DNA from 2 places in the Pelotomaculum sp. FP genome. Region 2 is predicted to be linked to the other one. Evidence: riboswitches for the same ligand, from Rfam matches in the RefSeq annotation. Region 2 holds a riboswitch; the other holds the start of a gene.

Region 1 (7,850 bases), on a different contig from region 2:
TTGAATCAGGTAAGGAATTTCCATTAAAGCTGCGTGCTGCCATTACATTAGAGGAATTAGTTCAGAAGTTATTCAGTAAAAATAGAAATCATATAGGGTTCAAGGTTGTCAACGGGAAAGTCGTAAAAGATAAAGTTTTATCAGACGGGGATTTAATAGAAATATACCGTCTCATGGGTGGCGGTTAAAGTGTGTCAAGATGTTGGAGGGACGGTCTTGTAACGGCGAAGAGGGGCTTGTTTTGTTTGGGCAGCAGCTTAAACAAATGTCGCAGGAAGCGCCCCTCCGATATTCTTCTGGTTCAGGTATCCATCTATATCCCCGATAAATGTTAGTTGGTAAATATTCAGCCATCTGGATTGCTCCGGGTGGCTTTTCCCCTGGTAATTCAACATATGGACTGTGTTCAAAAAACATAACATAAATAATTATAGTGTAATATAAAGCTATAAATACTCAATTTAATTGGGATACATCACTAAATAATAACAGGCAATAGGCAACTTAAAACATATGGCAGCAAAATTAATTAATGTTAGAATTGTTGGACAAGTTGTGGTATCATATAGTCGGATAGTGGTTTATAATTTCGCGGTCTGGTTGTTATAGGATGCGCTGACACTCATTACCTTTTCAGTTTGATGGACATAATTATATTATCCAGAGGGAAAGGTGGCAGAGAAAATGGATGTTAATGGCTCTTTGTCGTTACAACAGCATCTTGCTCAAATACTAAAAACAGGAAGGGCAATTAGCGAAAAGGCTCCTGCAAGGCTGGATAAAATCGAGGAAGAATGGAATAACTTGGTTAAAGGTAAACCGGTAAATCAAAATATAGTGCCACGAACAATATATGAGTCATGGCAAAGGAGTATGGAATATGGAGTTGATCCATATTCAAAAAACAGAAGATTTCTGTCTAAAGAGGAAATTAAGAAGCAAATTTTAGATAATCATGACTTTATCACAAAATTTGGCGATATTCTTTTAGAAGTACAAAGTTTGGCCAGGGAAAAGGGTTTATCTGTGCAAATATTTGATAGCGAGGCAAAGACTCTTCAATTAATTGCCCATACTAATTTTTTACACCGGGAATTGGGTGTTAGAAGTCCGATCCCAGCTGGTTTAGCGGAAAATGAGGTGGGAACTAATGCGGCTTGCATTGCATTACGGGAGAATAAATCAGTACAAGTATTGGGACCTGAGCATTTTAACTTTTATTTCCATAACTTTTATTGTTCTGCCGCACCTATTCATAACTCTAAGGGCGAGGTGATTGGGGCAATAAATATTTCAAGTTATAGCCATAGGCATACTATAGACACCTTAATGTTGGTGACATTGTTAGCTAAAACCTTTGACAGCATAAATTTTATTATGGATACCATGGGAAAACTGGATACAATTAGTCTTGCCATGAATAGCACCATTGATTATTTGCCTCATGGTATGGTTTATGTTAATAATGATAACGAAATCGAACATTATAATGATAAGATAGTAGAGATGTTGGGGCTTGATAAGTCAAACATTAAAGCCGATCTTGCAAAATATATTTCTACTTTACAAAACAATATCGTAAATGATTCCACAGAGAAAAAAGAAATATATTTAGACGTCAATGGTCGAAAAAAACTTTTTTTGGTATCAACAAAGAAAATACTTAACCATACGAGTAATGAAGAAAAAATTATTTTTATCGAAAATGCAAAAAATTCCAACAATAGACTTCAGGGGAATTATGCTGACTATACATTCAGCAACATAATAGGTAAAAATAAAAGCTTATGGGAAGTCAAGAGCCAAGCTAAAATAGTCGCAAAATCTTCTTCGCCAGTTTTAATATTTGGGGAAAGCGGTACTGGCAAGGAGTTGTTTGCTCAGGCTATTCATAATGAGAGTCCAAGAAAAAATAATCCTTTTGTTGCAATTAATTGTGGTGCTTTACCGCATGATTTGGTGGAAAGTGAATTATTTGGTTATGAGTCCGGCGCTTTTACCGGAGCATCTAAAAATGGCAAGCCGGGCAAGTTGGAGGTAGCCTGCGGCGGGACCCTGTTCCTTGATGAAATTGAAAATATGCCCGTGAATATTCAGATTAAATTATTGCGTGCTCTTTCCACTAATAAAATATGTAGAATTGGTGGGATTAAAGAGATACCTATAGATATTAGGCTTATCTCGGCAACAAAAAAAGATTTGTTGCAGGAAGCTGATGAAGGTAATTTTCGAGAGGATTTGTATTACCGAATCGGAATAATTACACTAAAACTACCTGCTTTGCGCGAAAGAGATGACGACATCCCCATACTGGCAAAACATTTCATTGATATGTTTTGTAAAGAATACAATTTGCATGTGAAGGAAATTAATAAAGAGTTTTTTGAGGCGCTTACCTGTTATTCCTGGCGTGGCAATATACGGGAATTAAGGAACGTAATTGAAAGAGCTATCGTTTTATTAAGTGGCAGGACAAAAATATCTCTCTGTGATCTTCCTGAGAAAATAGTTAAAGCCTATAATTACAAGACCCTGAAGAATAAAATAAGAGTAATCGAAAACACAAAAAATGGATCCAATAATTTAATGAAAATGAGTGAGGAAATAGTTATTGAGCTGCTGTTAAGTGAGGAAAACGGCAATCTAAGTAAGACTGCTGAACGTTTAGGAATTAGCAGGACAACATTATATAATAAAATTAATAGTAGTAAGAAACTGAAAATGCTTTTTAGTAAACATAAAATTGGCTAGATTGCCATGAAAAGGGCTTACCTCCCGGACGAGGGAAGTAAGCTCTTTTCATACATTTGATTGATGCCGCCGATTCCAGATGAAAATGCATTTTTGTTGATTGAAGAAGTATTGCTTTGGACTGAGTTAAAAATTGGGATTAATTGTGTTGCTGTTCAATAATTAAAAACCTCAAAAATATGTACAAAAATTAGACACAAAAAATATCCTGTACTGTTGACCAGTCAGGGACGGGTCTATAAAAATTCATCACAAAGTATATATGTTTTGGGATTTTGTGAGTGAGTCCGTTGATTGGCATATGCTTTGCTAGTGTGTAAAATATAAATAGCAAAAGATTTTTTAATTTATTTAAATAATGAAATATTTATTTCCGAGTTAACCAACCTACAGCGATTGCCATGGTTGTTAACCGTTAGGGTGTAGCTGGAAACATTTGCGCCTCCTGTTGGAAAGGAAATACTTATAAGTATATATTCTATATAATAATATAGATATATCCTTTTTAGCAATGCAGTTTCCTACAGGGGTAACTGCATTTTTATTATAGATGTCCTCTGAACTGGACGTCTTAAAAAAGATGCCATGGGCATGCATAACAATATGACCTTATAGAGGCGGTCGGCAAATTGTACAAAAAAACACCTCTGGAAAGCTGGATACTCGCGAAGATAGAAGGGCACAATGGCAGTTTGGGCGGGTTAACCCGCTCCATGATAGAGACTTATCAAATTCAGCAACTAAGGGAGACTCTGACCCTCGCTCGCGACAAGAGCCCCTTTTACCGGCGCCGTTTGGCGCGGTGCGGCATAGATAAATTCCAGTCCTTAAAGGATCTTGGCGGATTACCTTTTACTACTCCTGCGGATATCAGACAAAACCCGCTGCAACTGCTTTGTGTTTCACAGGATCAGATTAACCGGGTGGTAACCCTGGACACTTCCGGCACCACCGGCTTGCCCAAGAGAATATACTTTACAGCCTCGGATCAGGAACTGACCAGGGACTTTTTTCAGCATGGTATGTCCACCCTGGTTCAGCCGGGCGACAAGGTGTTAATCCTGCTGCCCGGATACTCGCCCGGCAGTGTGGGCGACCTGCTGGCTGATGGTTTGCGTCGCATGCAGGTGGAACCCGTTCCCTACGGGGTGGTCCGGGACCCGGAGGCTGTCCTGGAGATTATGGCCGTGGAACAGGTTGACTCTCTGGTCGGGATTCCGACTCAAGTATTGGCACTCGCCCGCTGCCGGCAGTCTGACAAAAGAAAACACCAGATCAGGTTGAAAAGCCTGCTGCTGAGTACGGACCACGTTCCCGGCGCGATTGTAAGGTTTTTGGAGGAAACGTGGGGCTGCCGTGTTTTCAACCATTATGGCATGACTGAAATGGGCCTGGGGGGCGGCGTCGAGTGTGAAGCACGGGCAGGCTATCACCTGCGGGAGGCGGATTTGCTTTTTGAAATAATCAATCCCGTGACCGGCGAAGTTTTGCCGGAAGGGGAAGAAGGGGAAGTGGTTTTCACAACGCTAACCCGCCGGGGTATGCCCCTGATCCGTTACCGTACCGGAGATATTGCCCGGTTTATGCCCGAACCCTGCCTCTGCGGTACGGTGCTGAAGCTTATGTCTTGCGTGCGGGACCGGGTTCAGGGCAGAATCACCTTAACGGGGGGCGAGCTGCTTAGTTTGTCCATACTGGACGAGGTCCTTTTTGCAGTAAACGGTGTTGTGGACTTTGAGGCATCTTTACTGCCGGAAAACGGCAGGGACCGATTGGCTGTCAGAGTACTGGCAGCCGCCTGGGCTGCTGAAGAAATACCGGGATTGGTTGAAAAAGCGCTATTTTCTGCTCCTGTGCTTTCCAGAAACATCAAGAAGGGAAATTTAATCTTGGCGCCAGTTCAAATAGATACATCACCGGAACTCTGGAAACCGGCAAAGCGAATTATCCGGGACAACCGCAACAAAAACTAAGATGCAGGCATTTGGCTGATGAACAGGAAACACCAAAGAAAGCCCTTGCCAGGGGTAATTGATGGACAGGAGGGTTGTTGATTTTATGGAGTATAAAAATATTAACGCCCAATTACGCGCGATACCGCCGCCCCACCAGCCTTGGCTTAGTTCCGCTATGTATAATTACCGGGAAAAATTAGTAAATTGGAATCCCATCTGCATAAAAAATAATGCCGTATACTATCAGTTTACTACGAGGGATACACAGGATGATTTTATCGGTATCGTACCGGATGCTTGTGTGAATATAATCTTTAAGTGCAACCCCAACAATCCAGCCGCATTGATATGGGGCATACATGAAGGATGGGCTAAAATCATGCTTGAGCCAAATACGACTTATTTTGGTTTTAAGCCCTATTCTGTGGTAGGCATAAAAAATATCAAGGCCCGCTTGGGTGATCTAAAAAACAACGTATTAAAACTGGAAGATGTTTTTGTTAATTCATCCATTATTGAAAAAATTGCTATGAAAGATAGCATGAGTGAGCGGATAAAGCTTTTCCAGAACTATGCCATGTCTAACTTGATAGATGAGACATATTTCCCCGATTTCACAGAATACTGCGCTATCCTTATCTGCTTATCGCGCGGAAATATTAAACTTGAAGATATTGAAAGAGAGACCGGTTATTCTGAAAGATATTGCAGGCAAAATTTTAAAAGGACTTATGGTGTGTCCATTAAACACTATAGCCGTATTGTTCGCTTCCAAAACGCGCTAAGAATGGTTATGCAGGAGGACTGGCAGGGTGTTCCTGATATAGTAAATGAGTTAGGCTACTTTGATCAATCTCACTTTATCAACGAATTCAAAGGTTTTTCCATGACTTCACCTTCCAGGTTTAGAAATATATATATGAATTTATTGTATAAAAATAGAACAAATAAAACTGCGATTAATGTTTGTAATACTGGCGCCGAAGATTATTCACAAGCAGCACTGTAAAATTGCCGGCAAAAAAGACAGGTTTTGTTATGCTTTTTCATGCGTGATATTTATAAACCGCCCATTAACCAGCAACAGGTTAGGGACGGTTTCTTTATTTTTAAATCTGACAGATATCAAACCCCTTTCTATGGGTGGTAGCCATAAGTTGGTTTCGCCGAAATATCCAATTATTTTATGAATGTTCAAGTTATTCTTAATTAAAGTCGTAAGTACACCAACTGCAAAGTGCAAAAAATGAAAGGGGGAGAATTTATGGCTTTAAGGAAAATTTGGTTGAACTTAAACGGAGCAGACAGAATGATGGTTTGTGATCCTGAGAAAGACACTCTGGCGGATGTGCTCAGAAGAGTTGGCCTGACGGGGGTGAAGTTAGGTTGCAAAACTGGACAATGCGGTGTTTGCAGTGTTATATTGGAAGGTGAAGTTGTACGCTCGTGTATCAAGAAAATTAAAGACGTTCCTGATTTTAGTAAAATAGTAACCATTGAAGGAATTGGCACTCCAACCAATTTGCATCCGCTGCAACAGGCCTGGATTACTTACGGTGGTGTGCAATGCGGCTTTTGTTCCCCCGGGTTTATCGTATCTGCAAAGGGGCTTCTAGATCAAAATCCGAATCCCACAAGAGAAGAGGTGCGCCATTGGTTCACGGTGCACCGCAATGCCTGCCGCTGCACGGGGTGGAAACCGCTTGTTGACGCGGTTATGGAAGCGGCCAAAGTCATGCGTGGCGAAGCCACTATGGAAGACATTACCTTCAAGGCTCCCCCGGATGGACGTATTTACGGCACGAACGTCCCGCGCCCGGCCGCGCTTGCCAAAGTTACCGGTTTGTGCGATTACGGCGACGATATCAAGCTGAAAATGCCGCCCGGCACCTTGCACCTGGCCATTGTACAGCCTGGCTTGAACCATGCCGTTATTAAAGGTATTGATTGTTCTGAAGCGGAAAAAATGCCCGGCGTGGTAAAAGTGATCACCTCCAAAGATATCAAAGGGACCAACAGGATTATGCTGCCGGTAGCCCATCCCCGCTCTAAAGCCGATGGTTTTGAGCGTCCTATTATCGCGGATACGAAAGTATTCAGATATGGCGATGTAGTCGCCGTTGTAGCGGCGGAAACGGAAGAACGCGCCCGTGCCGCAGCGAAAAAGGTTAAACTTGATTTGGAGGAATTGCCGGCCTACATGAGCTATCTGGATGCCGTTGCCCCTGGGGCAACAGAAATTCATGAAGGTATACCCAATGAGTATCTGAGAATGCCTCTTTTCAAAGGTGAAGATACCCGTGATGTTCTGGCTGAATCCGATTATGTTGTTGAAGGCAGTTTCTATAGTACCAGCCAGCCTCACCTCATCATGGAGCCGGATGTTACCCAGGCTTATATCGATGAAGACGGTAACGTATGTATTCATAACAAAACACTTGCTCTCCTCTTCCCGCTCATCACACTTGCACCAGGCCTGGGACTGCCTGATGGTAAGATCAGGGTTATCGAAAATCCGACGGGCGCCAGCTTTGGTTCTAGTATATCTCCAGCCAGCTCCGCTCTAGCGGCGGCCTGCACCCTGGCCCTTGATGGAGCCCCGGTCACCCTGACCATGAGCTATGCGGAACACAATGCCTTTTCTGGCAAACGCGCCGCCCATTACTCCAACGCCAGAATGGGTTGTGACAAAAACGGAAAAATTACCGGTTTTGAATTTGATTTTGCCTATGACCATGGCGCTTATACTGAAATGGCTGCCATTCTTGCATCAAAAGCCATTCGTTTTGCAGGCTTTAGTTATAACATCCCCAATGTAAGAGCTTTGGCCAGAGTAGGTTTCTCTAACCAGACTTTTGGTACCGCTTATCGTTCCTATGGCAATTCACAGGCTTACACCATGTCTGAAGCAATAGTTGATATGCTGGCGGAAAAAGCCGGTATCGATCCTTTTGAATTCAGGTATATAAACCTGGCAAGGCCGGGGGATACCAACATCAACAGTTATCCATTTAAAGAATATCCCTTTACCACACTTATGGACAGGCTCCGTCCCCTATACGAAGAGGCTAAGGCCAGGGCGGAAGCCCAGAGCACGCCTGAAAAGAAACGTGGCGTAGGTCTTGCTTTCGGCGGTTACAATGT
Region 2 (7,850 bases):
AAGATGTCGAAAGGTGTTTTGGTAGACGTTACCAGATGCATTGACTGCAAGAGCTGCATGGTCGCCTGCAAAGTATGGAACGATTTACCATCCAGGAAGACGGAATTTTCAAATGATCTGGATGCGGGGCAATTAAACTCCGACACATATACGGTAGTAAACAACTGCATCAGTGAAAACGGCGACGAGGTAGTCTGGCGCTTTGTCAAAAGGCAATGCATGCACTGCAAAGAACCTGCCTGCGAGTCGGCCTGCTTCACCCACTCGTTCGTTAAAACCAAGGAAGGGGCGGTTATTTACAAACCAACCGTGGTTGACCAGGACTACTGCGTGGGCTGCCGTTACTGCATGATCGCCTGCCCCTTTGGCGTACCGACGTTTCAGTGGGAAAAAGCATTCCCCTACGTTGAAAAATGTACTTTTTGCTATGAACGCACCCAGCAAGGCCTTAAAACCGCCTGTACCCAGGCCTGCCCCACCGGCGCTTTGAAATTCGGCGAGAGGGAAGAACTGCTTGCTGAGGCCTGGGAGCGCATCAACACCAACCCCAGATACGTCAAGCATGTCTACGGGGAAAAAGAGTACGGCGGCACGTCCTGGCTGTATATATCGGACGTCCCCTTCGATCAGCTGGGCTTCAAGACCGAAGTATTCAACCGTCCTGTTACGGAAAAGTCAATCCCATCCTTGACCTGGCAGGTACTCAAGTGGACTCCCTACATCTTCGTCGGGTGGGGCGCCCTGCTGACCGCCATGCGCGCTTACACCAAGAGGCGCGCTGAGGTGCACAATGAGGAGGAAATGTACGGGCCTGTTGATCCCAAGGAGTAAATTTCAGTTAACTGGAGGTGAGAATATATGTACGGAAGAAATTGGAGCTTTAGAATTACCTGGTTCAGAATACTGATGATCATAATGGTGCTTATCGCGGTTGCAGCTGCCCTGTACCGTTTCATCTTCGGACTGGGAGCGGTAACCAACTTAAACGACCAGTGGCCCTGGGGCCTGTGGATTGGCTTTGACCTCCTGTGCGGCATCGCACTGGCGGGCGGCGGCTTCAGTACGGCGCTGGTCGTCCACGTCCTGCACCGGGACAAATACCTCCCCATCGCCCGCGCAGCGCTGTTAACTTCCTTGCTTGGTTACATTATCTCCATGGTCAGCCTTTTCCTGGATATCGGTAGATGGTTTAACTTCTGGAGGCCTTTCTTTTACTGGGGTTTCCACTCGGTATTGTTCGAAGTATTCTGGTGTATTTCACTATATACGACTATCCAGGTCCTGGAGTTTGGTGATATCTTCTTTGAGAAGGTGAAGTTCCCAGCTTTGAAAAAGATCCTGGGCTACATGATGACGCCGCTGCTGATCCTTGGCATCGTCCTGCCCAGCCTGCACCAATCCTCCCTGGGTTCGCTCTACATCGTTGCTATTGATAAGCTCTACCCACTGTGGTGGTCCATGCTGATCCCGTTCTTCTTCGTCTGGTCCGCTTTCTTCCTGGGGCCGGCCATGGTTACCGTTGAGGGCACCCTGGCGTCGAGAGCTTATGGACGTCAGCCGGAGCTGCCGGTATTTCAAAGCATGACCAAGCTCACCATGTGGATGATGATCATCTACTTTATCGTCAAGATGATCGATCTCAACTACCGTGGTGTGTTCGGGATGGCCTTCAACGGTTCTTACGAGAGCAACATGTTCTTGATCGAAATGATTGTCTTTGTCCTGCTGCCGATTTTCATGTACGCCATCCCCTCCATTCGCACCAAATTGTGGGGGGTTGTAACGGCTTCTCTCCTGGTGGTAGTTGGTGTTGTGTTTAACCGCATGAATGTGGTCTTCACCGGGATGGCCAAGAGCGTGGGCGGCAGCTACTTCCCGAGCATCTGGGAATTCCTGATTACCATCGGCATGTGGAGCGCGCTGGCCCTGGCCTACCTGTTTATCGTAGAGAACTTCTCTATCCTGCCCAAGGAAGAGCATACTCACAGCACGCACACCAGCTACGGACCAAGCTTCCATGCTTAAATGCTAAGCAAAAGTGTCTTTTCTGGCGGGGGGGAGATCACATCCCCCCATTTTTTCTTGTTTGTCCAAGCATGCTTACTTGTTTTATAATAAACAAAGAATGTACGCGATATAAAATACAAATACCGGAGATGGATATTATGCACGAATGGGCGCTGGCGGAATCCATAATTGTTACCGTCATAAAAGAATCCGAAAAAGAAAAATTAAGCAAGATTTTAAAGGTTACGGTAAAAATCGGTGAGCTACAGTCAATTGAACTTGATATTTTTAAATTTGCCCTGGAAAATATGGTTGAGTTGTACAAACCTCCTGTGGATCTGGAAAATATTCACCTGGAGATAGACAGGTGCATCCTCAAGTGCAAAGTCTGCGGCAATAATTGGAACTACCGTGATACTCCCAAAAAACTGGCAGAGGACGAAAAAGAAGCTATCCATTTTGTGCCCGAAGTTGCCCATACTTATATGAGGTGCACCCAGTGCGGCAGCCCCGATTTTGAAATACTGCAGGGGCGCGGCGTGTGGATCGATTCAATAGAAGGGGAGAAATAATGGATCCAAGACTAAATATTATTAATAAAAGGTTGGAAAACATCAATAGAATCATTGCTGTCTCTGGTGGCAAGGGCGGCATCGGCAAAAGCCAAACCGCGGCGGCCCTGGCGCTGTATCTATCCAGCCAAAATTACCGGGTGGGACTTTTGGATTTGGATTTTTGTGGTCCCTCTTCTCACGTAATCCTGGGGATTGAAGGGGTTTTCCCGGAGGAAGACATGGGTATCATACCACCGCTGGTCAACGGTATTCGTTTTATGTCAATCACGTTCTTCAGCGGCGGTCAACCTTCTCCGCTGCGCGGGGGAGAAATCTCCAATGCCATCATTGAAATACTGGCCATAACCCGTTGGGAGTCACTGGACTTCTTAATTGTCGATATGCCTCCCGGCACCGGTGACCCAACCCTGGATGTAATCCGCCTGATGGAGAGGGTTGAATTTCTTCTGGTCACCACGCCGTCACGGGTGGCCCGGGAAGTAATGAAAAAGGAATTATCGGTATTGAAAGAGCTCCGCATCCCGGTCATTGGAGTCCTGGAGAACATGAAAATAAAAAAGGATTCCCCCGCTGGAGAGGCTCTGGCCGGCCTAAAGGTCCCCTTTCTTGGTTCAATTGACTTTGATGAAGGCCTTGAGGAAGCCCTGGGTGACACTGATAAACTGCTGCATACCAATTTTATCAAACAGTTGGGCCAAATACTGAGCAATTCGAAGATCATATAATAAATTGAAATCGCACCTGCATCGACTGATATTTTCATGATACGTGGCGCCGGCATAGCGGCCCCTATAAACGAACCTGCGAGGATCTACTGAAAATGGATCAAGAGAACAGCAAAAAAATATTTGTAATCGGCGTTGGCAACCTGCTTCTGGGTGATGAGGGTATTGGCATACATCTAATCCAGGCGATGAAAAAGGAGCGCCTGCCCCGTTATGTCGAACTGGTCGACGGTGGCACCGCCGGGATTGACCTGCTGTACTGGCTGGAAGAAGCAGATTACGCTATCATAGTTGATTGCGTTGAAGCCGGGGCAGAACCAGGAGCTATTTTTCGTGTTCCCGGAGATGAGCTGCTCATTAAATCCAAAGGCCAACTCATCTCCCTGCACGATATTAATCTTAGCGAAGTATTATTATTAGCAACTAAAATGAATAAGCTTCCCCCTACGATAATTTTTGGTATCCAGCCGGAGGCTATCGGTTACCAAACCGAGCTGTCACCAACCCTTCAAAATACACTCCCCCGTTTGATGCAACTTATAAAAAAGGAAATATTAAAAATTTTTGCATAAAAAATATTTTATATTATTGTAATTAGAAGGAATTTTAAATATTTAGTGGAAAATTATCATTATATTTCTCCGAGCCGGATTATAACCTAAGCAATTGGTATGGTTTACCGGCCGTTAGGGCTCACCGGGAAACTGCTGGGCCTCCCATTGTGGAAAGGAGATTTTTAAACAAAGGTAAAACTTTGTCCTTTTCACATGGGATAAAGTTTTTTGTGTTTTCAACAGGTTTTTTAGAGATAGTTTTTGCAGTAAATGTCTTTTTGAAAATTTAATTAGCTGCTCCGAGCCAGTTACAACCTAAGCAGTTGGTATGGTTTACTGGCCGTTAGGGTTCATCGGGAAACTGTTGGGCCTCCCACTGTGGAAAGGAGATCTTTAAACAAAGGTAAAACTCTGTCCTTTTCACGTTGGATAAAGCTTTACCTTTTTGTTTTTAGAGGTATTTATTCATTCTAAATCTTATAAAAGGCGCTACTAGAGTCTTATCCGTAAGGGATCCTCTTTAAAATTTTGGCAGCCTAAATGCGACCAAATGTGAAGCATGGTTCATAAGCAACTGGTTAAAGGGGGGTGCATATATAGACATATATAACTTGTTGGGTATTTTATTAATTCATTCACAGGGAGGGTTCTAGAAAACTCATAGAAAGTGAGCGTTTTGAATGACAAACAATACGGTCCAGCAAATGCTTATTGATTTCAACAAGGAGTTTACAAAGATTGTTCTTCCGGATGATGCAGTTACGGTTGTTAGGCCGCAGGCTGGGTTATTAAAGTCGTTAAGGGAAAATGATGTGCCTATAATAAAGGTCTGCCCACCGCAGGCAAATGCGGATATGTTTTTTGATGTTTTAAAAGACGTTGCAGGCATCGTTGTAAAGCATAAACCGGACTTGGAGCGTGATATAAACAAAATTTTAAGCGCTTTACCGGCTGCCGCTGAGGCAAGAGAACTTTTTGTTATGCAGGCCTTCACACCTGGTACAAACCTGCTGGAATCTTTCAATGAGGAATTATCCCCTGAAAGCTTAGGCTTTATCTTAAACCATGTGGTCAAACCGTTTATGAAGCAGTACGCACGTAAGGTCTCTACTTTTTTTGCCCCTGAACAATGGCTAAAAGGCACCTGCCCGGTTTGCGGCGGCAAACCCACCCTGGCACTGCTTGAAAAGGAAGAAGGGAAGAGATATCTGTACTGCGGTATGTGTGAGGCAAGATGGAGATTCCAGCGCCTGGGCTGCCCTTACTGCTCCAGTAATGAATCACGGTTCTTCAACGTGGAAGGAATGGAGCAATACCGCGTTTATTATTGCGACAACTGTCACGGTTATATAAAAACTCTCAATGAGGCCATGATGTTTGACAGCAGCAATTTGGATTTATTCTGGGAAGACATCAATACTGTCCACCTGGACCTATTGGCGTTGCAGGAAGGCTATGTTAATCAACCAGTTGAAATTACTGAGATCGCTCACTTTCATGTCAAAGGAGGTCAAGTTTGAGAAGCAAAAGGACGGCCCCCTGCCGGAACACTACGAGCCGGTGGAAAGCCCGATAAATAACCTGCTGGGTAACCAACAAAGCAATCCGTTGGCTGTAAAATACAAGGTGAATTCGTCAAACTCGCGCTGGTGGCTTCGCCGGACTTCCCGTATGTCGCGACTCCCACCGGCTGGTAGAGCACTACCAGAGCGGCGCCGTGACCAGAAACTGTCCCAAACTGGTGGAACTGCAACCGGAAATGTTCGCGACCATATCACTGGGACTGGCCAATAAACTGATAGTCAAGCCGGGTGATATGTTAGTTATAAACAGCATCCGCGGCGAAATTAAATGCCGGGCCAACGTACTGCCGATCATTAACCCGCTCAAGGTCGCAGACAGGAAAATCGAAATTATCGGCCTGCCCTGGCACTTCGGTTACCAGGGAATAGCGACCGGCGGCACAGCCAACGACATAACACCCAGCGTCGGGGATCCCAACACGATGATCCCAAAATCAAAAGCTTTCATCTGCAACGTGAAGAAAGCCTGGAAGTAGCACCTTAAATCCAATCAGAAACCGGAGGTGTAACGATGTCAAAGAGTGTCCTGGTGGATATTACCAGGTGTATCGGCTGCCGCAGCTGCATGGTTTCGTGCAAGTCATGGAACGACCTGCCAGCCGAGCCGAGCGAGTTCTCCAACAACTGGGACAGCCCGGGGAAATTAAGCGCCGATACCTGGACCAACGTAAGCTCCTATGTGCTCGAAGAAGGCGACCAGCTTAAGTGGCGCTTCGTTAAAAGACAATGCATGCACTGCAATGAGCCAGCCTGTGAGTCGGCGTGCTTTACCCACTCATTTGTCAAGACTAAAGAAGGGGCGGTTATTTACAAGCCTACCGAACTGAATCAGGACTACTGCGTCGGCTGCCGCTACTGCATGATCGCCTGCCCCTTTGACGTACCCGGCTTCCAGTGGGATAAGGCTCTTCCGTACGTGCAAAAGTGCCGTTTTTGTTACGACCGCACGAAGGAAGAAGGACTTGAGCCGGCATGTGTAACGGCATGCCTCACAGGCGCCTTAACCTACGGGGAAAGGGATGAAATGCTGGCACTGGCACAGGACAGGATGAGCAAAGACCCCAGGTACATTAAACATATCTACGGAGAAAAAGAATACGGCGGTACTTCCTGGCTGTATATATCGGATGTACCCTTTGATCAAATCGGCTTCAAGACGGAAGTATTCAACCGCCCTGTAACGCAAAGGTCAATCCCCTCCTTGACCTGGGATGTGCTCAAGTGGACTCCCTACATCTTCGTTGGTTGGGGCGCCCTCTTGACCGCCATGCGCGCTTATACCAAGAGACGGGCTGAGGTGCACAATGAGGAGGATCTGTACGGTCCGGTTGATCCCAAGGAATAGAAATCTAGATAAATGGAGGTGAGAATATATGTACGGAAGGAATTGGAGCTTTAGAATTACCTGGTTCAGATTACTGATGATCGGATTTGTGCTGATCGCTGCAGCGGCTGCCCTGTACCGTTTCGTCTACGGTCTGGGGGCGCTAACCAACTTAAGCGACCAGTGGCCCTGGGGCCTGTGGATTGGCTTTGACCTGTTGTGCGGCATCGCCCTGGCGGGCGGCGGCTTTAGTACGGCACTGATCGTCCATGTCCTGCACCGGGATAAGTACCTGCCCATTGCCCGCGCTGCACTGTTAACATCCTTACTTGGCTACATTATCGCGATGGTCAGCCTTTTCCTGGATATCGGGAGATGGTTCAACTTCTGGAGACCTTTCTTCTACTGGGGTTTCCACTCGGTATTGTTCGAAGTGTTCTGGTGTATTTCCCTTTATACAACAATCCAGGTCCTGGAGTTTGGCGACATATTCTTCGAGAAGGTCAAGTTCCCTGCTTTGAAGAAGATCCTGGGGTACATGATGACTCCACTGCTCATTTTGGGTATTGTGCTCCCCAGCCTGCACCAATCCTCCCTGGGCTCGCTCTATATTGTTGCCATTGATAAGCTCTACCCCCTGTGGTGGTCCATGATCATACCCTTCTTCTTTGTCTGGTCCGCCTTCTTCCTGGGGCCGGCTATGGTCACTATTGAAGGCACCCTGGCTTCCAGAGCTTATGGACGGCAGCCGGAGTTGCCGGTATTTCAAAGCATGACCAAAATAACCATGTGGATGATGATTATTTACTTTATCGTCAAGATGATCGATCTCAACTACCGGGGCGTGTTCGGGATGGCCTTTAACGGCTCGTATGAGAGCAACATGTTCTTGATCGAGATGATTGTCTTTGTCCTCCTGCCGATTTTCATGTATGCCATCCCCGGTATCCGCACCAAGCTGTGGGGGGTTGTAACAGCCTCTGCACTGGTGGTAGTAGGTGTTGTCTTTAACCGCATGAACGTGGTCTTCACCGGCATGGCCAAGAGCGTAGGCGGCAGCTACTTCCCGAGCATCTGGGAAT

The links. Region 2 has a riboswitch for molybdenum cofactor ahead of Psfp_RS17885 (formate dehydrogenase accessory protein FdhE). Riboswitches for the same ligand answer to the same signal wherever they lie in the genome.
Region 1: another riboswitch for molybdenum cofactor. It lies ahead of Psfp_RS03895 (DVU_1553 family AMP-dependent CoA ligase); the one in region 2 lies ahead of Psfp_RS17885 (formate dehydrogenase accessory protein FdhE).

Annotation. Positions count from the first base shown of each region.
Region 1 is NZ_QFGB01000006.1:33,739-41,588, reverse strand. Features, by position in the region: gene Psfp_RS03905 (hypothetical protein) at 1-188, shown strand, start outside; gene Psfp_RS03900 (sigma 54-interacting transcriptional regulator) at 685-2,751, shown strand; molybdenum cofactor riboswitch at 3,111-3,226, shown strand; gene Psfp_RS03895 (DVU_1553 family AMP-dependent CoA ligase) at 3,381-4,724, shown strand; gene Psfp_RS03890 (helix-turn-helix transcriptional regulator) at 4,810-5,715, shown strand; gene Psfp_RS03885 (molybdopterin cofactor-binding domain-containing protein) at 5,971-7,850, shown strand, end outside.
Region 2 is NZ_QFGB01000062.1:4,993-12,842, reverse strand. Features, by position in the region: gene Psfp_RS17910 (4Fe-4S dicluster domain-containing protein) at 4-831, shown strand; gene nrfD (NrfD/PsrC family molybdoenzyme membrane anchor subunit) at 859-2,025, shown strand; gene hypA (hydrogenase nickel incorporation protein HypA) at 2,166-2,579, shown strand; gene Psfp_RS17895 (P-loop NTPase) at 2,579-3,307, shown strand; gene Psfp_RS17890 (HyaD/HybD family hydrogenase maturation endopeptidase) at 3,403-3,879, shown strand; molybdenum cofactor riboswitch at 3,935-4,055, shown strand; molybdenum cofactor riboswitch at 4,147-4,266, shown strand; gene Psfp_RS17885 (formate dehydrogenase accessory protein FdhE) at 4,542-5,381, shown strand; gene Psfp_RS17880 (molybdopterin dinucleotide binding domain-containing protein) at 5,492-5,920, shown strand; gene Psfp_RS17875 (4Fe-4S dicluster domain-containing protein) at 5,956-6,789, shown strand; gene nrfD (NrfD/PsrC family molybdoenzyme membrane anchor subunit) at 6,818-7,850, shown strand, end outside.